One region of the Paraburkholderia sp. DD10 genome, then DNA from elsewhere that is predicted to be linked to it. Evidence: predicted binding sites of a transcription regulator. Region 1 holds the regulator's gene; each other region holds the start of a gene.
What was found. The regulator LexA, encoded in region 1, represses DNA repair genes until DNA is damaged. The targets are predictions, from matches to a motif close to ACTGTATNNNNATACAGT.

Region 1 (7,988 bases):
TGTCGACGACTTTGTCGACCACGGCAACCGGCGGCTCGGCCAGGATGCTCACGGACGGCACGACGATTTCGAACTTGTCCGTGCCGAACTCCTTCAGCGACAGGAACGCTTCGTTTTCCCACGCGATCAGCACGTCGCCGATGCCGCGTTGCACGAAGCTGGTGGTCGCGCCGCGCGCGCCCGAATCGAGCACGCCGGCATTCTTATAGAGCTTGCCGACGAACTCCTTCGCGTTCTGGTCGTTGCCGCCCGGCTGATGCGCGGCATACGACCACGCCGCGAGGTAGTTCCAGCGCGCGCCGCCCGAGGTTTTCGGGTTCGGCGTGACGATCGACACGCCCGGTTTGATCAGATCGTCCCAGTCCTTGATGTGCTTCGGGTTGCCCTTGCGCACCAGAAACACGATCGTCGACGTGTACGGCGATGCGTTGTCGGGCAGACGCTTTTGCCAGCCCTTGTCGAGCAGGCCCTTGTTAGCGAGGGCGTCGATGTCGTAGGCGAGCGCGAGAGTCACGACGTCCGCCTGCAGGCCGTCGAGCACGGAGCGCGCCTGCGCGCCCGAGCCGCCGTGCGACTGCTTGAAGGTGATCGTTTCGCCGGTTTTTGCCTTCCACTCCTTGCCGAACGCCTGGTTGACGTCCTGGTAGAGCTCGCGCGTCGGGTCGTAGGACACGTTCAGCAGCGTCGTGTCGGCGGCGTGCGCCTGCCCCGCGACGCCGAGCGCGGCTGCCGCGCCGAAGGCGAGCGCCGCGATCAGTTTCTTCGTCTTGCCTGCCAGCCCCGTGTGTCGATGGTTCATGCCAACTTTCTCCGCGTTGTGGTCCGTTGAAACGGCGTGTGATGTTGTTTTGCGTCGTCTGCGTGCGGCCACGCGTGCGTGGCGCCAACTGGAGGCCAGTCTATCGAAGGGCTTTCATCATTAAAAATAATGTTTCTTCATTCTTTAATACGCAAAAGTGGTAATGACAGCCAGATAAGGCGTTGCGGCACGAAAACGGGTGTTGGAGCGTCCGGTTCGGACGTTTCCACGACTCCACTTCGTCGCCTGCCCGCACGAACTTAAAGTAAAGCTTGAATTGCGCCGGATACTGTATAAAAATACAGCCACCTGTTCATACATACAGTGGCGCCATGACAAAACTCACCGCACGACAGCAGCAGGTTTTCGATCTGATCCGCCGGGCCATCGAACGCACCGGTTTTCCGCCCACCCGCGCGGAGATCGCCGCCGAACTGGGCTTCAGCTCGGCCAACTCGGCAGAAGAACATCTGCGCGCGCTCGCTCGCAAGGGTGTCATCGAACTGGCGGCCGGCGCATCGCGCGGCATACGCCTTCTCACCAGCCCCGAAGACTCGCCGCACCAGTTCACGCTGCCGCACGCGAGCATCATGCAACTGTCGTTGCCGCTGATCGGCCGGGTCGCCGCGGGTAGCCCGATACTCGCGCAGGAACATATCTCGCAGCATTACGCATGCGACCCGGCGCTCTTCTCGAGCAAGCCCGATTACCTGCTGAAAGTGCGCGGGCTGTCCATGCGCGACGCCGGCATCTTCGACGGCGACCTGCTCGCGGTGCAAAAGCGCAGCGAGGCGAAAGACGGCCAGATCATCATCGCCCGGCTCGGCGACGACGTCACGGTCAAGCGCCTGAAGCGCCGGCCAAACGGTATCGAGCTGATCGCCGAGAACCCCGATTACGACAACATCTTCGTTGAAACCGGCAGCGCGGATTTCGCGCTGGAGGGTATCGCCGTGGGGCTGATCCGCCCCGGAGAGTTTTAACCCGCCCGCTCGCCGGTTCGCCGGATCGCAGCCGCCCCAACGTTGAATCGCCTGGAGAGACTCATGGAACGCCTTGCCCGCCTGCTGCCCTTTCGCCAGTTCGGTCGTCTGCGCCGTCTGCGCAAGCTGGTGCCCTGCTCAGTGAGCGGAGCGCCCGCGGTCAGCACGCCATCGCTGTTCGACTCGCCCGACGGGGTATCGAGCTTGCCGTCGTCGTTGCCCGCCTTTGCCCGCGTGTCGTTGAATGCCGGGTTGAATATGGCGGAGCCGGAGCGGCGCGCACCGGTTCGGGTTTATCACGGGCCGTCGCGGCTCATCATGGTCGGCACCATGGAGGCCGTATGCCGCATGATCGATCGCTGCATCGCTGACGAGGCCAACGTGCACGGCGCCGTATTCGAGTCCTGATCGGCTTTCAGATACCGTTGTCGCGTGGGATCGTTTTTGCGTGGCCACGGTCCACGCTAGATCAAACGCGATGGAGAGTCCCACCCGATGGCAGTTTCGACACGCACGAAGCGCGGCGCCAACCGGCCCTTGATCGTCACTCTGGTTGTGATTGTGGTGATCGCCGCGCTGGGGTTCGTCTACGCGTCGCCGTATATCGCGCTGAATAATCTCAAGCGCGCGGCGGACGCGCGCGACGCGCAAACCGTCAATCAATACGTCGACTTTCCCGCGTTGCGCGAGAGCCTGAAGCAGGAGGTCACAGGCTTGCTGACACGCCGGCTCGACGCGCAGGGCAACGGCAATCCATTAGCCGCGATCGGCGCGATGATCGGCGTGGCATTGATCGGTCCGCTGGTGAACGCTTATGCGACGCCGGACGGCGTGGCGGCATTGCTGAACGGCATGCCGCCGCGCGGCAATCCTGGCGAGCGGCCGCCTGCTCCGCCCGCGGCCAACAATCCGCCCGCAACACCCGCGCCGGCGCCCGTGCCTGCATCGCCCACCGCGGGAGGCTCGGCCAACAGCGCGGCAAACAAGAACGCCGCGCCGCCGCAGCCGCCGGAAACCACGGCGGGCTATCGCGGCCTCAACCAGTTCGTCGTTACTTACCGGCATGGCGCCGGCGACGCACGTTATTCGGCGATCTTCCAGCGTGAAGGCCTGCTCACCTGGAAGCTGAGCGCTGTCAATTTGAATGAGTGATTGTCTGTTCGCATGAACGGAGCTGGAAGAGCAACCGTTTTCCTGTCAGGACCGCACTCGGCCACGCGCCACACTTGCCACACTTCCCGCGCATCAAGCCGCCGCTTGCTGCTGCTCCTGCGCGGAGGAACACGCCACCAGGATGCTGCACGATACGCGGTCGAGCAACGGCGTATTGCCCGCGCCCATCCACCATCGCGACAAACCGGTGCGGCAACGGTGACCGACCACCACGAGGTCCACGTTCAACTCGTTGGCGAGATTCGCGATCTCGTCGATTGGATGGCCGAACGCAAAGTGCCCTTGCGCGGTCACGCCACGCTCGGTGAGCCAGTCCACCCCTTCCTGCAGAATGTCGCGGGCGGTCTTCTCGAAACTGCCGCAGGCCACATCGGTCAGCAGGCCCGCGCTTTGCGCAATGCTCGAACGCATGTCGACCACGGACAACAGATGCGTTTCCGCCTTCAGATCCAACGCCAGGTCGGCGCCGCAACGCAACGCCTTGCGGCCTTCGCGCGAGCCGTCGTAGCACAGCAGGATTTTCTTGTAGCTCGCCATGATTTTCTCCCTACCCGCGAAAAGCGCGGTCTTCATGAATCATGGTGCGCCGCAATTCAGCTTGCAAGGGATGGAAAACGCTAAGTGCGCACCGATCCGGAGCGTGCGGGGTTTTGATCGGGATCGAGGCTGTCTTGCGAGGTTTGCGGCAGTGCAAGAAACGCGCTCGGAACGGCTGCGGGCTCGCCGACGGCAACTCGCCGATGCCCTAGAATAGACGGCCTTCCCGGCCCTTAGCACCATCGGCGAGTTTTTCCCGGAACCTCCATCGATCCCATGCCCGAAGCCCCCATTGAATTCCAGCAGGTCAAGAAAAGCTACGGCGACAAAACAGTCGTCGACGGGCTCTCGTTTCACGTCGATGCCGGCGAATGCTTCGGCTTGCTCGGCCCCAACGGCGCGGGCAAGACCACCACGCTGCGCATGCTGCTCGGCATCGCCGCACCGGATGCCGGCGTGATCCGCCTGTGCGGCGAGCCGATTCCGCGCCGCGCGCGGGTGGCGCGGGCGCGCGTCGGCGTGGTGCCGCAGTTCGACAATCTCGATCCCGACTTCACGGTGCGCGAGAACCTGCTGGTGTTCGGCCGTTACTTCGGACTGAGCGCCGCGCAATGCCGCGCGATGGTGCCGTCGCTGCTCGAATTCGCGCGCCTCGAAAGCAAGGCGGATGCGCGCGTGAGCGAGCTATCGGGCGGCATGAAGCGGCGCCTGACGCTCGCGCGGGCGCTCGTCAACGACCCCGACGTGCTGATCATGGACGAACCGACCACCGGCCTCGACCCCCAGGCGCGGCATCTGATCTGGGAGCGGCTGCGCTCGTTGCTCGCGCGCGGCAAGACGATCCTGCTGACCACGCATTTCATGGAAGAAGCCGAGCGGCTCTGCAACCGGCTGTGCGTGATCGAGGAAGGACGCAAGATCGCCGAGGGCGCGCCGAGCACGTTGATCGCGTCGGAGATCGGCTGCGACGTGATCGAGATCTTCGGTCCCGACCCGGTTGCGTTGCGCGACGAACTGGCGCCGCTTGTCGAGCGAACCGAGATCAGCGGTGAGACGCTCTTCTGCTATGTGAACGACGCGCAGCCGGTGCATGCGCGGCTCAAGCAACGCGCCGACCTGCGCTATCTGCATCGTCCGGCGAATCTGGAAGATGTGTTCCTGCGGCTCACCGGCCGCGAGATGCAGGACTGACGCCGGGCAAATCTGTTACGGCTACAACGACACCGCACGAGACACGCAATGGACGCACGCACTTACGAAACACACGGCAACGGCGACGCACCGTCGAGGCAGGAACCGTTCGCCGCGTTGCCCGCGAACGCCGTGAACTGGATTGCGGTGTGGCGCCGCAACTATCTGGTGTGGAGAAAGCTCGCGATCGCCTCGATGTTCGGCAATCTCGCCGATCCGATGATCTATCTGTTCGGGCTCGGCTTCGGGCTCGGCCTGATGGTCGGACACGTCGACGGCGTGTCGTATATCGCGTTTCTGGCGGCCGGCACGGTCGCGTCGAGCGTGATGATGTCCGCGAGTTTCGAGTCGATGTACTCGGGCTTCTCGCGCATGCACGTGCAGCGCACCTGGGAGGCGATCATGCACACGCCGCTCACGCTCGGCGACATCGTGCTCGGTGAAGTGATCTGGGCGGGCAGTAAGTCGGTGCTGTCCGGCACGGCGATCATGCTGGTGGCCGGCGCGCTCGGCTACGCGAACTTTCCGTCGATGCTGCTGGCGTTGCCGGTCATCGTGCTGACCGGGCTCGCGTTCGCCAGTATCGCGATGGTGGTGACGGCACTCGCGCCATCGTATGACTTCTTTATGTTTTATCAGACGCTGGTGTTGACGCCGATGCTGTTGCTCTCCGGCGTGTTCTTTCCCGCTTCGCAACTGCCCGCCGCCGCGCGTGCCGCGACCCAGGTGTTGCCCCTCGCGCACGCCGTCGATCTGATTCGCCCGGCAATGCTCGGGCGGCCCGTCGAGGACGCGGTTTTGCACGTCGCGGTGCTGGCGGTGTATGCGGTGGGTGGGTTCGTCGTCTCGGCGGTGCTGTTCCGGCGCCGGATGATGAAGTAGCGCGGGGTTATTTCCAACACGGCGGCGGACGGCGCGCTCCTGTCGCCCGCCGCGAATGGACTGTTCTCAGTCCTCGTCGTCCGTCCACGGAATATCCACGTCGGAGATGAACGCGACCGTCGCGAACGGCCCGCCATCCTGGCGGCCGATCTTGCCGTCGGCGCGCTGCCATTCAACGCGAAACACCGTGCCTGGGTCGTCGGCGATCAGCCTGACCGTGCGAAGCTCATCGGGATCCGCCTCTTCGACAGGACCGTCGAGCGAGATCAGCAATTCCTGCGGCCATAGTCCGTCGGCGGGATCGTAAATCTTGTCGCCGTCGGGTATCAGCGTGAACGCCTCCACGCCGATCGTCGCGGAAGCGTCGACGATCATCTTGGCCAATGCACGCAGCAATGCGGTCGCGCGCGCCGAGTTCGCCTGACGAATTGCAAGGTCCCCGCGCGTCAGCGCCTGCTCGAGTTTTGGGTTTGTTTTTTGTTGCGCCATTCGATGTCCTGAGTCCTATCGCTCTGTTGTAGGCGGCACGCCGCATTGATCCGCCGCCGCTCGCCGTTTTTCGGGCTGAATCCTACCATTGGCGTGCATCCCGGCATGGCGATCCGCGCGGCCCGGTCCGACAGCCCGCCCCGTCCACCACAGTTTAGGTCGTGATTCGTGTTCCGGCTTGGGAGATTTGGTTTTGAAGCGCCGGTCGAGCGCGGCGCCTGCAGCAATTCCGATGGTTTGCCGCATGCTTCGCATCGTTTGAAACGGTGCTGGCGAGCTTGATTGCCGCCGTCTGTCCGAAGCCGTGTGCGGTGGCGCGCGAAGCGAAAGATTCGCCGAACGCGATGGCGTTGAAGCAAGGCGCAACCAACCCACGCAACCCCACGCCACATCACTATCCCGGCAACGAGGCCGGGGCACGTTCCGACGACGTTCAGGCGCGTCGCTCGAATCGATCACGAGGCAACGCGCCCAGGCCACTCCATCAAGGCGCCGGGTTCGGCTGCAACTCGTGCAGCGCATCGATTTCCGCGAGCGCCTCAACCGGAAGCTTGACGTCCGCGCTCGCGATGTTTTCCCTCAGCTGATCGAGCGACGTGGCGCCGATCAGATTGCTGGTCAAAAACGGCCGGCTGTTGACGAACGCGAGCGCGAATTGCGCGGGCGACAAGCCGTGACGTTTCGCCAGTTCCACATAACGCGTGGTCGCCTGGATCGATTGCGGCTTGCTGTAGCGTTGAAAGCGCTCGAACAGCGAGATGCGGGCGCCCGCCGGCCGCGCGCCGCCTTCATACTTGCCCGACAGCCAGCCGAAGGCCAGCGGCGAATAAGCGAGCAAGCCGATGTTGTCGCGATGCGCGTATTCGGAGAGCCCCACTTCGTAGGTGCGATTGAGCAGGCTGTACGGATTCTGGATGCTGACGATGCGCGGCAAGCCGAGCTTTTCGGCCGCGCGCAGAAACTGCGCGACGCCCCACGGCGTTTCATTCGACACGCCGATGTGCCGCACCTTGCCCGCCTTCACGAACTCGGCGAGCACCGACAACGTCTCTTCGATCGGCACCGTGTACGCGTCGTCGACCCAAGGGTACGCCGTGCGGCCGAACGTCATCGTGCTGCGATCCGGCCAGTGCAATTGATACAGATCGACGTAATCCGTTTGCAAGCGCGTGAGGCTGTCGTTCAGCGCTTCCGTCAGATTCTTACGGTCGAACTGATTGCCTTCGCCGCGAATATGTCGCGGGTTGTGCGGTTGACGCGCGGGGCCGGCGATCTTGGTGGCGAGCACGATCTTCTCGCGCGCGCCGCGATGCCGCCCGAGCCACGTGCCGATGAAGCGCTCCGTCGAGCCTTGCGTTTCGGCGCGCGGCGGCACCGGGTACATTTCAGCGGTGTCGATCAGGTTGACGCCGTGGTCGAGCGCATAGTCGATCTGCGCATGCGCTTCCTGCTCGGTGTTCTGCTCGCCCCATGTCATGGTGCCGAGGCCGATCAGGCTGACCTGCACGTCGGAGTCGCCGAGTCTGCGGTATTCCATCGAACTTGTCCTGTTGATTTGTATGAACGGAAAGCGCTGACGTTACCACGCCGGCGTCATGCGTGCAGCACGGCTAAAATGCCGTTCGAACAGCGCCAACCGGCTCTGTCGACTCAGCCGCGCTCAATAATTTTTGCGTCGATCTCCCCACGATGAATCCCGAACACCTCGAACTGCTGGTCACGCGCGTGATGCCTTACGGGAAGTACAAAGGCCGTGTGATCGCGGACCTGCCCGGCCACTATCTGAACTGGTTCGCGAGCCAGGGCTTTCCGCCGGGCGAAATCGGCCGGCTGCTCGCCTTGATGCACGAGATCGATCACAACGGTTTGTCGTCCCTCATCGAGCCTTTGCGCAAGCGCTGAGGCGAAGCTTTCGTCTGATGGGAACGTGACAG
Region 2 (7,988 bases), 1.9 Mb from region 1:
TCAGGCCGATCAGCGCGAGGATCACGACCTTCAGGTTCTTCCACTGGCCGAATGCTTCCGAGAGCGGCGCCTTGGAGGTCTTGCCTTCGGCCTTGATGCGCTCGAACACCGGCGACTCATGCAGTTGCAAGCGAATCCACACCGACACGGCCAGCAGCGCGATCGACGCGATAAACGGAATGCGCCAGCCCCATACGCCGAACGCGTCCTCGCCCATCGCCGTGCGCACGCCGAGAATCACCAGCAGCGACAGGAACAGGCCGAGCGTGGCGGTGGTCTGGATCCATGCGGTGTAGAAGCCGCGGCGTCCCGCCGGCGCATGTTCTGCGACGTAAGTGGCGGCACCGCCGTATTCGCCGCCGAGCGCGAGACCCTGGAGCATGCGCATCGCGATGAAGATCACTGGCGAAGCCATGCCGATCGCCGCGTAGCCGGGCAGGAAGCCGACGAGGAACGTCGACAGACCCATGATCACGATCGTGACGAGGAACGTGTACTTGCGCCCGACCATATCGCCGAGGCGCCCGAACACGATCGCGCCGAACGGCCGCACCGCGAAACCCGCGGCAAAGCTGAGAAGCGTGAAAATGAAGGCGGCGGTCGGATTGACGCCGGAGAAAAAGCTCTTGCTGATGAAAGCCGCGAGCGAACCGGCCAGATAGAAGTCGTACCACTCGAAAATCGTACCCAGCGACGATGCGAAGATCACCCGCTTCTCTTCTCGCGTCATCGGCGTATGCGAGAGTTGCCCGCCAACGGTAGCCATATGTCGTCTCCAATATTGATATGCACGCGGTTCGCCGGCAAGGCGTCCCCGTGGAACCGATTATTGGAATGGAAACTTACGGGCTACTGACGTGGCGGGGTGAACAGGGTTGCGTCGTTCATGCGGCGAATTTTGGCTAACACCTTCCAATTTGGCTAAAAGCCACGCCAACGCGCGGCTAACGTGTCTCAATAATTGCCGCCGTCCGGTTTGGCGTTCAATCAGCGTTAGGGTAAGTCCCGTGCCGGTTCGTGCGCTTGCAAGCTGACACGCACCAGCGTTCCGGCAAGCCGCGGCGAGGTTTGATAGACGTTGTCCTCGATCGTCAGTTCGCCGCCGTGCATGGTTGCGATCTCCCGGACGATCGCAAGCCCAAGGCCGCTGCCGTCGCCTTCGCGGCCGAGAATCCGGTAGAAGCGCTCGATCACCCGCGAGCGCTCGGCCGCCGGAATGCCCATGCCGGTGTCCTCGACTTCGAGATGGACGCGCCGCGCTGTCGCCTCATGCCGAACCCTGACGGTAATGCGTCCGCCCGCCGGGGTGTAGCGGATCGCGTTGTCGATCAGATTCGACAGCATTTCGCGCAGCATCACCGGATTGCCGTCCACTTCGACCGGTTCCTCGGGCGCTTCGTAACCGAGGTCCATCTGCTTGGCGAGCGCGGCTTGAACCCAGTCGCGCACGGCATGGCGCGCGACCTCGGTGACCTCCACGGTGGTGAAAATCTGCCCCGACATGCGGTTCTCGGCACGCGCCAGCGCCAGCAACTGCGTGACGAGCCGCGCCGCGTGCTCGGAACTGGTGGCGATCTGTTCGAGCGAGCGATGAACTTCCGCCGAGACGTCCTGGCGCAACGCCAGCTCCGCCTGGGTGCGCAGGCCGGCCAGCGGCGTTTTCATCTGATGCGCGGCATCGGCGATGAAGCGCTTCTGCAATTCCATGTTCTGTTCGAGGCGCGTGAGCAGATCGTTGAACGACGTGACCAGCGGCTCTATCTCGGGCGGCGCGCGGCGTGCTTCCAGCGGCGACAGATCGTCGGGGCGGCGCGCGCGGATGTGGTCCTGCAGCGCATGCAGCGGCGCGAGTCCGCGCGACAGGCCGAACCACACCAGCAGGATCGCGAGCGGCAGAATCACGAACTGCGGCAGGATCACGCCCTTGATGATGTCGTTGGCGAGCTGGCTGCGCTTGTCGAGCGTTTCGGCGACCTGCACCAGCACCGGCTGCGCGCCGGGCGTCTGCGGAAACTCGACGGTCGTATAGGCGACGCGGATGTCGTTGCCGTGCAGCACGTCGTCGCGGAATTCGACGAGGCCGGGCGGCGGGCGATCGTCCTCGTGCGGCAACGGCATGTCGCGCTCGCCGCCGACCAGTTCGCCGCGCGTGCCGAGCACCTGATAGAACAGGCTGTCGACATTGTCGGTGCGTAGAAAATCGCGCGTGGAATCGGGCAGCGACAGCTCCGCCACGCCATTCACCGGATGAATCTGGCGCGCGAGCACATAGGCGTCGGTTTCGAGCGCGCGGTCGAACGGCCCGTTGGCGATCGACTTGGCGACGAGATAGGTGACGGCGAGGCTCATCGGCCACAGCAGCAGGAGCGGCGCCAACATCCAGTCGAGAATCTCGCCGAATAGCGAGCGCGGACGCGCCGCGGCGGCGGCTTCGGTCTCGTCGGGCGGGGCGAACGGATTGGCGTAGCGCTCGTCGCGCGCTTCGTCGAGGTCCGCCGCGTGCGCCGTGGGGCGATCTGCGCGAGCGGCCATGGGGCGTTCCCTATTTGAAATGGTGGCTCGCCGGCATCGGGCCCGACGGCGGCTCGGGTTCGGGCCCGGCGGCGGACGGCGGCGGCGCGCCCTCGCTCTCGCCGGCGTGGGCGTTCACGTTCGCGGGCGACGCCGCCTTCTCGAGGCAATATCCCAGGCCCCGCACAGTGATGATGCGCACGCCGCTCGGCTCGATCTTCTTGCGCAGCCGGTGCACGTAGACTTCGATCGCGTTGTTGCTGACCTCCTCGCCCCATTCGCATAGATGGTCGACGAGTTGTTCTTTCGAGACCAGGCGGCCGATGCGCTGCAGCAGCACCTCGAGCAAGCCCAGCTCGCGCGCCGACAGGTCGATCACCTGTTCGTTGACATAGGCGATGCGGCCAACCTGGTCGAACGACAGCGAGCCGTGCCGCACGACGGTCGGGCCGCCGCCCGCGCCGCGCCGGGTCAGCGCCCGCACGCGCGCCTCGAGTTCGTTCAGCGCGAAGGGTTTGGCCATGTAGTCGTCGGCGCCGAGATCGAGGCCCTTGACGCGTTCGTCGACGCTGTCCGCGGCGGTCAGGATCAGCACCGGCAGGTTCGAATTGCGCGCGCGTAGGCGGCGCAGCACCTCGAGCCCGGACATGCGCGGCAGGCCGAGATCGAGGATCAGCAGGTCGAAGGTTTGCATCGACAGGGCGGTGTCGGCCTCGACGCCGCTCTTCACGTGATCGACGGCATAGGCCGATTGGCGGAGTGATCGAACCAGACCGTCCGCGAGTATGCTGTCGTCTTCGGCAATCAGAATTCGCATGGTGCGCCAGCTTTGGCCTTGCCGGCACCTTGGGTGTCCCCGCGGCGCACAGCGGTCTCCGAAAATTATTGTGGGTGGTGGGGTAGCGCGAGAGTAAATATGCGCGTTCGCATGGAATCGTGCTTGCCAAAACCACTGTTTTTTTATACAGTGTCTGAGTTTCGTGCGCCGTTCGTTGAAAACGCGCTGCGCACCTGCCTCAGACGCCGTTCATCATAGCAAAGGACGATTCATGGAAGAAAGCAAGAAAGGCTCGGCTGGACTGACTGCTGAAAAGAGCAAGGCACTCGCTGCCGCACTCGCGCAGATCGAAAAGCAGTTCGGCAAAGGGTCGGTCATGCGGCTCGGCGCAGGTGAGGCAGTCGAAGACATCCAGGTGGTCTCAACCGGATCGCTCGGTCTCGACATCGCACTGGGCGTCGGCGGTTTGCCGCGTGGCCGTGTGGTCGAAATCTATGGCCCGGAGTCATCCGGTAAAACCACGCTGACGCTGCAGGTCATCGCCGAAATGCAGAAGATCGGCGGCACGGCGGCGTTTATCGACGCGGAACACGCGCTGGATATTCAGTACGCGGGCAAGCTCGGCGTAAATGTGAACGACCTGCTGGTCTCGCAGCCGGACACCGGCGAGCAGGCGCTCGAAATCGCCGACGCGCTGGTGCGCTCGGGCTCGATCGACATGATCGTGATCGACTCGGTCGCGGCCCTCGTGCCGAAGGCCGAAATCGAAGGCGAAATGGGCGACTCGCTGCCAGGTCTGCAAGCGCGTCTGATGTCGCAAGCGCTGCGCAAGCTCACCGGCACGATCAAGCGCACGAACTGCCTCGTGATCTTCATCAACCAGATCCGCATGAAGATCGGCGTGATGTTCGGCAATCCGGAAACCACCACGGGCGGCAATGCGCTGAAGTTCTACGCGTCGGTGCGCCTGGACATTCGCCGCATCGGTTCGATCAAGAAGAACGACGAAGTGATCGGCAATGAAACGCGCGTGAAGGTCGTCAAGAACAAGGTGGCGCCGCCGTTCCGCGAAGCGATTTTCGACATTCTGTATGGCGAGGGTATCTCGCGCCAGGGCGAGATCATCGACCTCGGCGTGCAGGCGAAGATCGTCGACAAGGCCGGTGCCTGGTACAGCTACAGCGGCGAACGTATCGGTCAGGGCAAGGACAACGCGCGCGAATTCCTGCGCGAGAATCCTGATATCGCTCGTGAAATTGAAAACCGTATCCGCGAATCGCTGGGTGTGAACGCCATGGCCGAAGCAGTGACCGGGGCGGGCGCCGAAGTCGCGGGCGAAGAAGAGTAACCATCACGTGATACGCAAGGGCCGGCCGTTGTCCAATGCTGGACGCAACGCGGGCGGCCCGCGTGACGGTAACGGCGATTCGAACGATCCGTTCGACCCGTCCGAATCGTTCGACGCACATGATCGCGCCGCGGGCCGTCGCTCGCGGCGCGCGCAGTTTGACTCCTCCCCACGTGTTACTTCTGATCCTTCCGGAAGCCCCTCGGGTTCTTCTGAAGCCGCTTCAGTCACCGAAACCACCTACACCCGCTCGCGTCGCGCGCCTGGCGAAGCGAAGCCGGATCAAGACGAAGCGAAGAAATCCCAACGCCCGGCCCGTTCGCTAAAAGGGCGCGCGCTCGGCTATTTGTCTCGCCGTGAATACAGCCGCGCCGAACTCGCGCGCAAGCTGAAACCGTTCGTCGAGGAAACCGATTCGCTCGACACCTTGCTCGATTCACTGGAAACGGAAAACTGGCTGTCCGATTCACGCTTCGCCGAAAGTCTGGTTCATCGGCGCTCGTCGCGGTTGGGCGCGAGCCGGATCGTCGGCGAATTGAAGCAACACGCGGTCGACCCGGCGCTAGTCGAGGAAGCCGGCGCGCAATTGCGCGAAACTGAACTCGCGCGAGCCCGAGCCGTTTGGCAAAAGAAATTCGGCCAGCTTCCCGAAACGCCCGCCGAACGCGCGAAGCAGGCGCGTTTTCTGGCGTCGCGCGGTTTTTCGGGCGCGACGATCGGCAAGATCCTCAAGGGTATCGACGAGGAGTGGAGCGGCGAGTAGCCAGCGGGCGCTGCTCGCTCGCCCCGGCCCGCTGGGCGTCGCCGCGCATTCCGACCTGTCTCAAATACCCAGTATGCTAAAATTCACCGGTTTTCCAATCCGGCCTTTCCTTTCCGCATGCCGCTCTCCCCGCCAGTGTCCCGTCAGTTGCGCCACCGTCGCGCAATCAGAGCGGAAGCCTACGAGCGAGCCGATGGCCTGTGGGATGTGGAAGCGTGCTTGACCGACGAAAAACCGCGCGACGTGGTGCTTGCGTCGGGCGTCCGGCCTCATGGTCAGCCGATTCATGAACTCTGGCTTCGCATCACCATCCATCGCAAGCTCAATGTCGTCGACGCCGAGGCGTCGTCCGACTGGGTGCCCTATCCCGGTCTGTGCCAAGCCAGCAATCCCGCCTACCGTGCCCTCATCGGGCTCAATCTGTTCCGCAACTTCCGTCGTGATGCCGCCCGTTTGCTGGCCGGCACGGCCGGCTGCACGCATCTCACCGAGTTGTGCGCGCTCCTGCCGACCGTCGCGATCCAGGCGTTCGCCGGCGACGTGTGGAACATCAACGAGGGTGCGCCGGGCGCTAGCGCCAGTTCGGAACGCGCATCGTCCAGCGGCGCGGGCGAGCATTCCAACGACAAACCGCCATTCCAATTGGGACGCTGCCACGCGCTGCGTTTCGACGGCGAGGCGGTGCAGCAGTTTTATCCGCGCTGGTATGTCCGCGCTCCGTATACAGCGGATCGCGGCGCATCGTCAGATGGAGCGGCCCGCCACGAGGGCGAGGGCGGCAACGCGTCCGGCATGAACGGCGGCGACGGAAACGAAGTTCAATCCAACTCTCAGACTGAAGGGAATCACGCATGAAGATTCACGAGTACCAGGGTAAGGAAATCCTGCGGAAATTCGGCGTCGCGGTACCGCGCGGCAAGCCGGTCTTCTCGGTGGATGATGCGGTCAAGGCCGCGGAAGAGCTCGGCGGCCCGGTGTGGGTCGTGAAGGCTCAGATCCATGCGGGCGGCCGTGGCAAGGGCGGCGGCGTGAAGGTTGCCAAGACGCTGGAACAGGTTCGCGAGTACTCGAACCAGATCCTCGGCATGCAGCTCGTCACGCACCAGACCGGCGCGGAAGGCCAGAAGGTGAATCGCCTGCTGATCGAAGAAGGCGCTGACATCAAGAAGGAACTGTATGTCGGCCTCGTGATCGATCGCGTTTCGCAGAAGATCGTCGTGATGGCATCGAGCGAAGGCGGCATGGACGTCGAGGAAGTCGCGGAAAAGACGCCCGAGCTGATCCACAAGGTTGCGGTCGACCCGTCGACCGGCCTGAAGGACGCCGAAGCCGACGACCTCGCGAAGAAAATCGGCGTGCCCGACGCATCGATCCCGCAAGCGCGCGCGATCCTGCAAGGTCTGTACAAGGCGTTCTGGGAAACCGACGCATCGCTCGCCGAAATCAACCCGCTGATCCTGACCGGCGACGGCAAGGTCATCGCGCTGGACGCGAAATTCAACTTCGATTCGAACGCACTGTTCCGTCATCCGGAAATCGTCGCGTATCGCGATCTGGACGAAGAAGATCCGGCTGAAGTCGAAGCGTCGAAGTTCGACCTCGCGTACATCTCGCTCGACGGCAACATCGGCTGCCTCGTGAACGGCGCGGGCCTCGCCATGGCAACGATGGACACCATCAAGCTGTTCGGCGGCGAACCGGCGAACTTCCTCGACGTGGGCGGTGGCGCCACGACCGAGAAGGTCACGGAAGCGTTCAAGATCATGCTGAAAAACCCGAACCTGACGGCGATTCTGGTCAACATTTTCGGCGGCATCATGCGTTGCGACGTGATCGCGGAAGGCGTGATCGCGGCGTCGAAGGCCGTGTCGCTGAAGGTGCCGCTCGTCGTCCGCATGAAGGGCACGAACGAGGACCTCGGCAAGAAGATGCTCGCTGAATCCGGTCTGCCGATCATCGCGGCGGACAGCATGGAAGAAGCGGCTCAGAAGGTCGTCGCGGCCGCTTCGGGCAAGGCGTAAGCCTTAGTCCACGGTTTTTTGCCAGGATTAACCAGGATTACGAATGGCGGCGCGTAAGCGACGCGGGCGGAGAACATCCCGCCTCGTGGCGCCACCGCGCGGCGCCAAACGAACAGAGGTCAATACATGTCGATTCTGATTAACAAAGACACCAAGGTCATCACGCAGGGCATCACCGGCAAGACCGGTCAGTTCCATACGCGTGCTTGCCGTGAATACGCAAACGGCCGCGAAGCGTTCGTTGCGGGCGTGAACCCGAAGAAGGCCGGCGAAGATTTCGAAGGCATTCCCATCTACGCGAGCGTCGCTGAAGCCAAGGCTGAAACGGGCGCGACCGTGTCGGTGATTTACGTGCCGCCGGCAGGCGCCGCGGCTGCGATCTGGGAAGCGGTCGAGGCCGATCTGGATCTGGCGATCTGCATCACGGAAGGCATTCCCGTGCGCGACATGATCGAGATCAAGGACCGCATGCGCCGCGAAAATCGCAAGACGCTGCTGCTCGGACCGAACTGCCCCGGCACGATCACGCCGGACGAACTGAAGATCGGCATCATGCCGGGTCACATC
Region 3 (7,988 bases), on a different replicon from region 1:
AGTACCTGTATCGCAGGCTCATTCGACGTCATGTTCATCGCGCTACCGCCGGTCCTTTCACCGAGACTGGAACGGATTGTGTGGCACCCGGAATAAAGACAATGTCAGAGAAGGTCATGGTCGTACGGCATTTTTTTCGAATTTTTCGGCTAATTTGATAAATGAAATTTTCATATTTTCACGGCTATCATCGTTTTGCATGGAGCGGACGCGGCGATAGTTGTGCATGTCGCGAGTGAGCCGTTACGCGCCGCGGCAGGCACACATTTCCGGTAATGCACAAGGAAGAAAGCCACGTGAGCTTCAAGCAGCCCGGAGAGATGTTCGTCGACGTGGTAATCGATAGCGTTTAACGCTTCGACCATTCGCCGTGTCGCCCGCGCTCACTTCCTTCCTGACAGTCCCTGACCATTGCCATTTATGAACTATCGGAAAATCCGTACCAGGTTGGGTGGCCGCATCATCATCGCGGCAACGTTTACTGAGAACTTAAATAAGAACCGTCCAGGCTAACGATTGGCATTGGATGTCGATATACGTCCCGGTCTGTCGAGGAACCATCGCTCATGCACATCGCCATTTTTAATAATGATCCGGCCGAATTGCGTTTCGTAACCGACACGCTCATGTCAGCCGGTTATAGCTGTCAAACCTTTTCGGAAGTGAGATCGCTGCTTCACGCTTTGCAGCACGGGACTTTTGATCTTGCGATCTTCCGTTGGGACGCTGATATAGAAGTGGTCGCCATGCTCGCAGGCATTCGCCATCATTGCGACACGGAGCTCCCGATACTGGTTATCTCATGTCATTTGCGCGAGCGTGATGTCGTCGACGCGCTGAACGCCGGCGCCGACGACTTTCTCGTTCAACCCATCGCCGCTCCGATTCTCCTCGCCCGAATCACCACGCTGCTACGCCGCTGCGGTCAGCGCGCATCGGCCGTCGCCAGGCAGCAGCAGTTCGGCGAATATCGCTTCGATCTCCAGGAAGGCCGCGTATCCTGGCGGGGCGAGCGCATCGCTCTTTCACAGAAGGAATTCCGGGTCGCCTTGCTGCTATTTCAGAATCTCGGCCGGCCGCTTTCTCGTGCCAGTCTCATCGAGAGCGTGTGGCGACATTCGGCAGACGTGCCCTCCCGCACGCTCGATACACACGTTTCCTCGGTGCGGACGAAACTGCATCTGCGTGCGGAGAACGGATATGTGCTTATTTCGATCTACCGCTATGGGTATTGTCTTCAGGCGGCCGCGGAGGGTGCGCAACGATCGTCGGTTCATAGCGGCCAATGCGGAACGCGCGCTAACGGAGAACATCTTGCGGAAGTCGCCGCCGCATAACTGGTTCTGTCGCGATGTGGAGAGAACCAGGCGGACGAATCAATTGCTCGCAATGCCATAGCGTGACCTTATACGTGAGCGTGAGCGTTTGGAGAGTGGGCGCGCTCTTTCGTATGACGTAAGTTAGATTGCGATTGCGCAGGAAACTGCTATTTCCTCGCAATGTCGTGCAGGTCCAAATTCAGGCGTATGATACTGTATGCATATACAGTATTTGCACTCATGTCGTCCGTCACTCTCCCTACCGCCGATATCCACCTATCGCTCTGGCACGCAACCCGGCTTGCCCGCGTGAACAGCGCACTATCGGCACCGGCTCTCCACCGTAACCGCCCTGCTCAAAAAGAGCAGAGCGGATTCCCGCACGGCCTGTCCGGATGATGCGCAATGGACACGACTTTCACCGCGCTACCGGCCTACGCCGAGCTGTTCTGCTTTTCGAACTTCACGTTCCTGCACGGCGCCTCGCATGCGGAAGAACTCGCCGCACGCGCGTCGCAACTCGGTTATGCAGGGCTCGCCGTCACCGATGAATGCTCGCTTGCCGGCGTCGTGCGCGCGCATGTCGCGGCGAAGGAAATCGGGTTGCCGCTCATCATCGGTTCGTATTTTCAACTGCGCAATGCCGACGGATCGCCGGCGTTCGGCTTGATCCTGCTCGCGCAGAATCGCGAGGGCTACGGCAACCTGTCCGAATTGATCACGCTCGCGCGCACGCGCGCGCCGAAGGGCGAATATCGTCTGACGCCACACGATCTGTCGCGCCCCGATCGCGACTACGCGCATTTGCGCGGCATGCCCGATTGCCTGGCGATCCTGGTGCCCGAATTCCCGGCAAAAGAAGAAACGCTCGCAGCGCAACTCAAATGGCTCGACGACACGTTTCCCGCCCGCGCGTGGTGCGGCCTCGTGCTGCATCAGCGGGCAATGGACGACATCCATCGCGGCGCCGTCGAATACACCGCTGAGAGGCATGGCATACCGGTCGTCGCGCTCGGCCACGTGGTGATGCACGTGCGCTCGCGCAAACCGTTGCAGGACACGTTGACGGCCATCCGCGTCGGCAGGCCGGTGCATGAATGCGGCTACGACCTCGCGCCGAACGCGGAGCAGCATCTTCGCTCGCGGCTGCGGCTCGCGAACCTCTATCCGGAATACGCGCTTCGCGAGACCACGAACATCCTCGCGCACTGCACGTTCTCGCTGGATGAACTCCGGTACGAGTATCCCGATGAACTGGTGCCGAAAGGCTTCACGCCGGCGACTTATCTGCGGCAGGAGACGTACATCGGCGCGCAGCGACGCTTCCCGTCAGGCATTCCGTGCAACGTTCAGACGCAGATCGAACACGAACTCGAACTGATTGCGGACCTGCAATACGAGCCGTACTTTCTCACCGTTTACGACATCGTGCGGTTTGCGCGCAGCCAGCACATTCTCTGTCAAGGCCGCGGCTCGGCCGCCAATTCGGCGGTCTGCTATTGCCTGGGTATTACGGAGGTCGACCCTGCGCGCGGCAACATGCTGTTCGAGCGTTTCATCTCCAGGGAGCGCGGCGAGCCGCCCGACATCGACGTCGACTTCGAACACCAGCGGCGTGAAGAGGTGATCCAGTACATCTACTGCAAATACGGCCGCGACCGTGCAGCGATTGCCGCGGCCGTCTCCACCTATCGTGCGCGCGGCGTGCTGCGCGAAACCGGCAAGGCGCTCGGTGTCGACATGCAGATAGTCGATGCGGTGGCGAAGTCGCATCACTGGTTCGATAACAGCGCGGACCTGCTCAAGCGCTTCGAGGAATCGGGGCTGAATTCGCAGACGCCCATCATCCAGGCGTGGGCGTCACTGGCCGCGCAACTGTATGGCTTTCCACGGCACCTGTCGCAGCACTCGGGCGGCTTTGTCATCAGCAGGGGAAAACTCACGCGCCTCGTGCCTGTTGAAAACGCCGCCATGCCGGAGCGCAGCGTTATCCAGTGGGATAAGGACGACCTGGAGTCGCTGGGGCTGCTCAAGATCGACGTGCTCGCGCTCGGCATGCTGTCCGCTATCCGCCGCGCCCTGGACCTCGTGTCGGCGCAGCGCGGCGAGCGCTTCGAGATGCAGGACATTCCGGCGGAAGACGCCGCGACCTACGAGATGATTTCGCGCGCGGATACCGTGGGCGTGTTCCAGATCGAATCGCGCGCGCAGATGTCGATGCTGCCACGGCTGAAACCACGCATCTTCTACGACCTCGTTATCGAGGTCGCCATCGTCCGCCCCGGACCGATTCAGGGCGGCGCCGTCCATCCGTACCTGCAACGCCGGCAGGGATTCGAGCCGGAGACTTACCCCAGCGAGGCGCTGAAAGCCGCATTGGGCCGCACGCTTGGCGTGCCGATTTTCCAGGAGCAGGTCATGCAGGTCGCCATCCTGGCGGCGGGCTTCTCGGCCGGCGAAGCGGACCAGTTGCGAAGAGCAATGGCGGCATGGAAGCGCAAAGGCGGCCTTCAGAAGTACTACGACCGCATCGTCAACGGCATGCTCGAACGTGGGTACGACAGGGCATTCGCGGACGGCATCTTTCAGCAGATTCTCGGTTTCGGCGAGTATGGCTTTCCGGAAAGTCATGCGGCCAGCTTCGCGCTGCTCGTGTACACAAGCAGCTGGCTGAAGTGTCATGAGCCGGAAGCGTTTCTCGCCGCAATGCTCAACAGCCAGCCGATGGGCTTCTATTCGCCGTCGCAACTCGTTCAGGATGCGAAGCGCCACGGCGTTCAGGTGCTGCCGGTGGATGTCACGATAAGCGGCTGGGATTCGTCGCTCGAACAGGTCGACGGCGCGGCGCGGCCTGCTGTCAGACTGGGTTTGTCGCTGCTTCGGGGCATGCGCGACGGCACCGCCGAACGTATCGAGAATGCGCGAGCCGTGCGTCGATTCACGACCGTGTCCGACCTCGCGCGGCGCGCGCAACTGGACCGTCGCGACCTGCAGGTGCTGGCCGCGGCCAACGCCCTGTCCTCGCTTGCCGGCAACCGGCGCGAGGCGCTGTGGCAGTCGGTTGCGTCCATACCTGACAAGGACATGCTCTCGGTCGCGAAAGTCGAAGACGAAACGCCTGAACTGGGCGCGCCGTCCGAGGCGGACGATATCGTCGGCGACTACCGGTCGATGGGACTGACACTGGGCCGGCATCCCCTCGCGCTACTGCGCCGACATTTGCTGGCCGGCAAATGGATGCCGGCATCCACGTTGCAGACCTACCGCAACGGCCGCCTCGCGCGCGGCTGCGGCATTGTTACGGTGCGTCAACGGCCCGATACCGCGAAGGGCGTCATCTTCATCACCATCGAGGACGAGACCGGCAATGTGAACGTCATCATCTGGCCCAAGGTGCTCGAACAGCAGCGCCGGGAGGTGCTTGGCGCGTCGTTACTCGGCGTGCTCGGGGTGTGGCAGTGCGAAGGCGAAGTACGCCATCTGGTGGCGCATCGCCTTGTCGATATGTCGCATCTGCTGGGTGGGCTGGTGACGGCGAGCAGGAATTTTTGTTGAGTCATTCATGCTAAAGCGTCATGAACTGCGTCTCGCAGCGACGCGTGACGCGCCGAGGATTCCGTTTGCCTAAACGCGCAGCGGGAGGGCCGCGGCAAAAAAGTCCGTCACGCGGCGCACGCGCGCCGGTACAAACCGACGCCTTGGCCAGATGACGCTGATGTCTCTCACGTCGCCTATAAAGTCCTCGAGAACGGCGATCACGTCCGGATGCCGGAGTTCGTCGGCAAGCGACACTCTCGCAAAGAGGCCGATTCCAACGCCGTCCAGCACACCCGCCCGGATCGTTTCGACGCTGTTCGACGAAAGATTGCCGCGAACGGCCACACTGAATGGACCGTCCGGCCCGACGAACGGCCAGTTCGCCGACTCCGTCAGACCGCCATATAAAAGGCAGTTGTGGTCGACGAGCTCGGCGGGTGTCCTGGGTATGCCGTGTTGCTCGAAATAGCGACGCGATCCGACGCACACGAGCGGCGTGGTCGCCACGCGCCTGACGACCGCGTCAGGATCGTTGACGGGACCTACCCGGATCGCGAGATCGATCCGGTCTTCCACCATGTCGCGCACGAGGTCCGAAAGAACAAGATCGACCTGAAGGCCGGGATTGAGCGACAACAACTCAGGGATGAGCGGCAAGACGTGAAGGCGACCGAACGTGGACGCTACGGCGATCCTGATCAAACCGGAGACATCGAGCGTGCTGCTCGTCAGTTCGCTGTCGGCTTCATCCATCTCATCGACGAGCGGCCTGGTCCGATCGTAGTACCGCTGCCCCTGATCCGTGAGGGTCACGTTGCGCGTGCTGCGGTTGAACAACAGCACGCCAAGGCGCTTCTCCAGCGTCCCGATGGCCTTGCTGATGGCGGATTGCGATTCTCCCGTTCTACGCGCCGCAGCCGAAAAGCCACCCGCCTCGGCCACGGCGATGAAGGCGTTCAATTCGTGAAACCGATCCATTGCCGTCGCCTCCGAGCGCTCCAGCTATTCCCCGAGAGAATAGATCTTATGAAAAATCTCCGCATTATCATTCCCGCCGGCCGCAATTACCATCGTTCTGTCATTCACGAACAGATAGAAGGTTTCGATGTCCACTCTCGCAGGCAAGACCGCCGTCATTAGCGGCGCAACGACCGGTATCGGTTTGGCGATCGCCCAACGCCTGGTGGCCGAAGGCGCGCATGTCTTTATCTTTGGTCGCCGGCAGGCGCAGCTCGACGAAGCCGCCCGACTGATCGGCCGCAACGTCACCGCTATCCAGGCTGACGCGGCGAACCTCGATGATCTCGATCGCGTCGCTGCAACAGTCAGGGAAGTAAAAGGTGTCGTCGACATCGTCGTGTCGAACGCGGGTTTTACGGAGCAGGCTTCGATCGACACCCTCACGCCCGAGCATTTCGACAAGGCCTTCAACCTCATGGCTCGCGGCCCGGTCTTCCTGGTTCAGAAGCTGTTGCCGCTGATGACAGCGGGCGGATCGATCGTTCTGGTCTCCTCGGCCATGCACGGCATGGGCATTCCCGGCCATACGGCCTACGCGGCGACCAAGGCGGCGCTACGTTCCTATGCCCGCACGTGGGCCGCGGAATTCAAGGATCGCGGCATTCGCGTCAACCTGCTCAGCCCTGGCGTCACCGATACTCCGATTCTCGATTCTCAATCGGCGACGCGCGAGGAACTGGTGAACATGTACCAGAGCATGATCCCGATCGGTCGACTCGCGCGGGCCGAGGAGATTGCCAATGCGGCGCTCTTTCTCGCGTCCGACCAGAGTTCCTATGTGACGGGGGCGGATTTGATGGCCGATGGTGGTGTCGGTCAGGTCTGAAAGGCGACGCTCGCTGACGCGATCTCCACGCATACGGGCCAACGACGCCAACGACGCCTCGGGGCGGAACGTCACCGGCACGATCGAAAGCATCGCGTTTCAGACCAATATTCTTGCGCTTGATGCTGAAGTGGAGGCGGCGCGAGCGGCAGAGGAAGGACGCGGCTTCGCCGCGGTCGCCTCTGATTCGTATGCACGCAATCAGTGATACGTCGTCGTCGACGACTGCAGCTTCGTCAGCATGCCGCGCTTGAATCGGAACCAGCCTTGCGAGCCGTGCATCACGACTTCATCGCCTTGCCAGAACACGCGCCTGACCGTCATGCGGATACCGGAGCGCTGCACAAGCGGCGGACGGCGGCGAAAGTCGTACAGCACCGGGCCGGAATCGGTCTGCACGAGCGTGCGCGTGACCGTGTCGTTTGCGTTGCCCACGTCATCGAAATGCGCGAGCGCGTTCGCGCCGAAGCGATCGAAAACCTCGTTGTCGAGCATCGCCGTCCAATCGTGGTCGGCGCGCACGAATTGCAGTTGACCCGAGGGCGTGCCGAGCGGGCCGGACGCGTTGCTTTGCGCATGAACGCAGGTCGCGAAAGAACTCGCCGCGAGCGCTGCGACGAACAGTCGTCCGAGGTTGACTTTCAGGTTCAGCGGCGTCTGCCGCAACGAAGCGCGACTCGCCATCGTTCGTTGGAACATTGTCATCGATCTGGTCCACACCGTCATTGTTATTAACGAAGCGGCGATGGTACTTCACCCGGCAATCGAAGGCGACGCGAAGCGGCTACTTCCCCACTCCTACTCCGCCCCCATCCGCGTCCCGTCCACGAATCTTTCGGTGGCGTCGTCGATCCGGCGCCCTCGGCGACCCGTCGGCCCATAGACATAAATCGATTTCACGTCGACCCGCTCGTCCGTCACGGCGGGCGGCGGCGACATGGCATAACGCACCATGCGTGCATGATCGCCGAGTTGCAATCGCGGATCGAAAACGGAATCGAATTTCCACAACATCCGCACGAAGTTGGTCTGGCCGCGCAGCAACAGCTTGCACGCCTGCCCCGTCGCGCCCCGCAATGCGGTCCAGCCCAGGTGCTTGCGATTGAGTACCTGCTGCGTGCGCACCAGTTCCGTATAGAACTCATCGAGCGGCAAACGGGTCGGCAAAACCGCATGCTGTATGTCATACAACCGATAATCCAGGCTGGTCAGCCTGCGTTGCTCGCGCAGCCAGATTTCGGTGCCGGGGTAAGGCGTGTTGACGCTGATATTGACGATCTCCGGTA

Region 2: recA (recombinase RecA) is a predicted target of LexA. The motif match lies at 3,463-3,480, and genes of this name have one in related genera.
Region 3: ACOCG7_RS10210 (error-prone DNA polymerase) is a predicted target of LexA. The motif match lies at 1,532-1,549, and genes of this name have one in related genera.

The regions. Positions count from the first base shown of each region.
Region 1 covers NZ_CP185393.1:851,730-859,717, reverse strand. The annotation lists gene ACOCG7_RS19335 (sulfate ABC transporter substrate-binding protein) at 1-799, opposite strand, end outside; gene lexA (transcriptional repressor LexA) at 1,132-1,782, shown strand; gene ACOCG7_RS19325 (hypothetical protein) at 1,846-2,190, shown strand; gene ACOCG7_RS19320 (DUF2939 domain-containing protein) at 2,278-2,934, shown strand; gene ACOCG7_RS19315 (universal stress protein) at 3,028-3,492, opposite strand; gene nodI (nodulation factor ABC transporter ATP-binding protein NodI) at 3,769-4,683, shown strand; gene ACOCG7_RS19305 (ABC transporter permease) at 4,732-5,565, shown strand; gene ACOCG7_RS19300 (hypothetical protein) at 5,632-6,054, opposite strand; gene ACOCG7_RS19295 (NADP(H)-dependent aldo-keto reductase) at 6,539-7,591, opposite strand; gene ACOCG7_RS19290 (DUF3820 family protein) at 7,744-7,956, shown strand.
Region 2 covers NZ_CP185393.1:2,731,458-2,739,445, reverse strand. The annotation lists gene ACOCG7_RS27615 (MFS transporter) at 1-766, opposite strand, end outside; gene ACOCG7_RS27610 (sensor histidine kinase) at 994-2,532, opposite strand; gene ACOCG7_RS27605 (response regulator transcription factor) at 2,543-3,328, opposite strand; gene recA (recombinase RecA) at 3,561-4,637, shown strand; gene recX (recombination regulator RecX) at 4,645-5,400, shown strand; gene ACOCG7_RS27590 (DUF2889 domain-containing protein) at 5,518-6,255, shown strand; gene sucC (ADP-forming succinate--CoA ligase subunit beta) at 6,252-7,421, shown strand; gene sucD (succinate--CoA ligase subunit alpha) at 7,548-7,988, shown strand, end outside.
Region 3 covers NZ_CP185392.1:2,238,867-2,246,854, forward strand. The annotation lists gene ACOCG7_RS10205 (response regulator transcription factor) at 567-1,337, shown strand; gene ACOCG7_RS10210 (error-prone DNA polymerase) at 1,725-4,874, shown strand; gene ACOCG7_RS10215 (LysR family transcriptional regulator) at 4,944-5,834, opposite strand; gene ACOCG7_RS10220 (SDR family NAD(P)-dependent oxidoreductase) at 5,962-6,702, shown strand; partial or broken gene ACOCG7_RS10225 (methyl-accepting chemotaxis protein) at 6,770-6,889, shown strand; gene ACOCG7_RS10230 (hypothetical protein) at 6,904-7,386, opposite strand; gene hpnR (hopanoid C-3 methylase HpnR) at 7,501-7,988, opposite strand, start outside.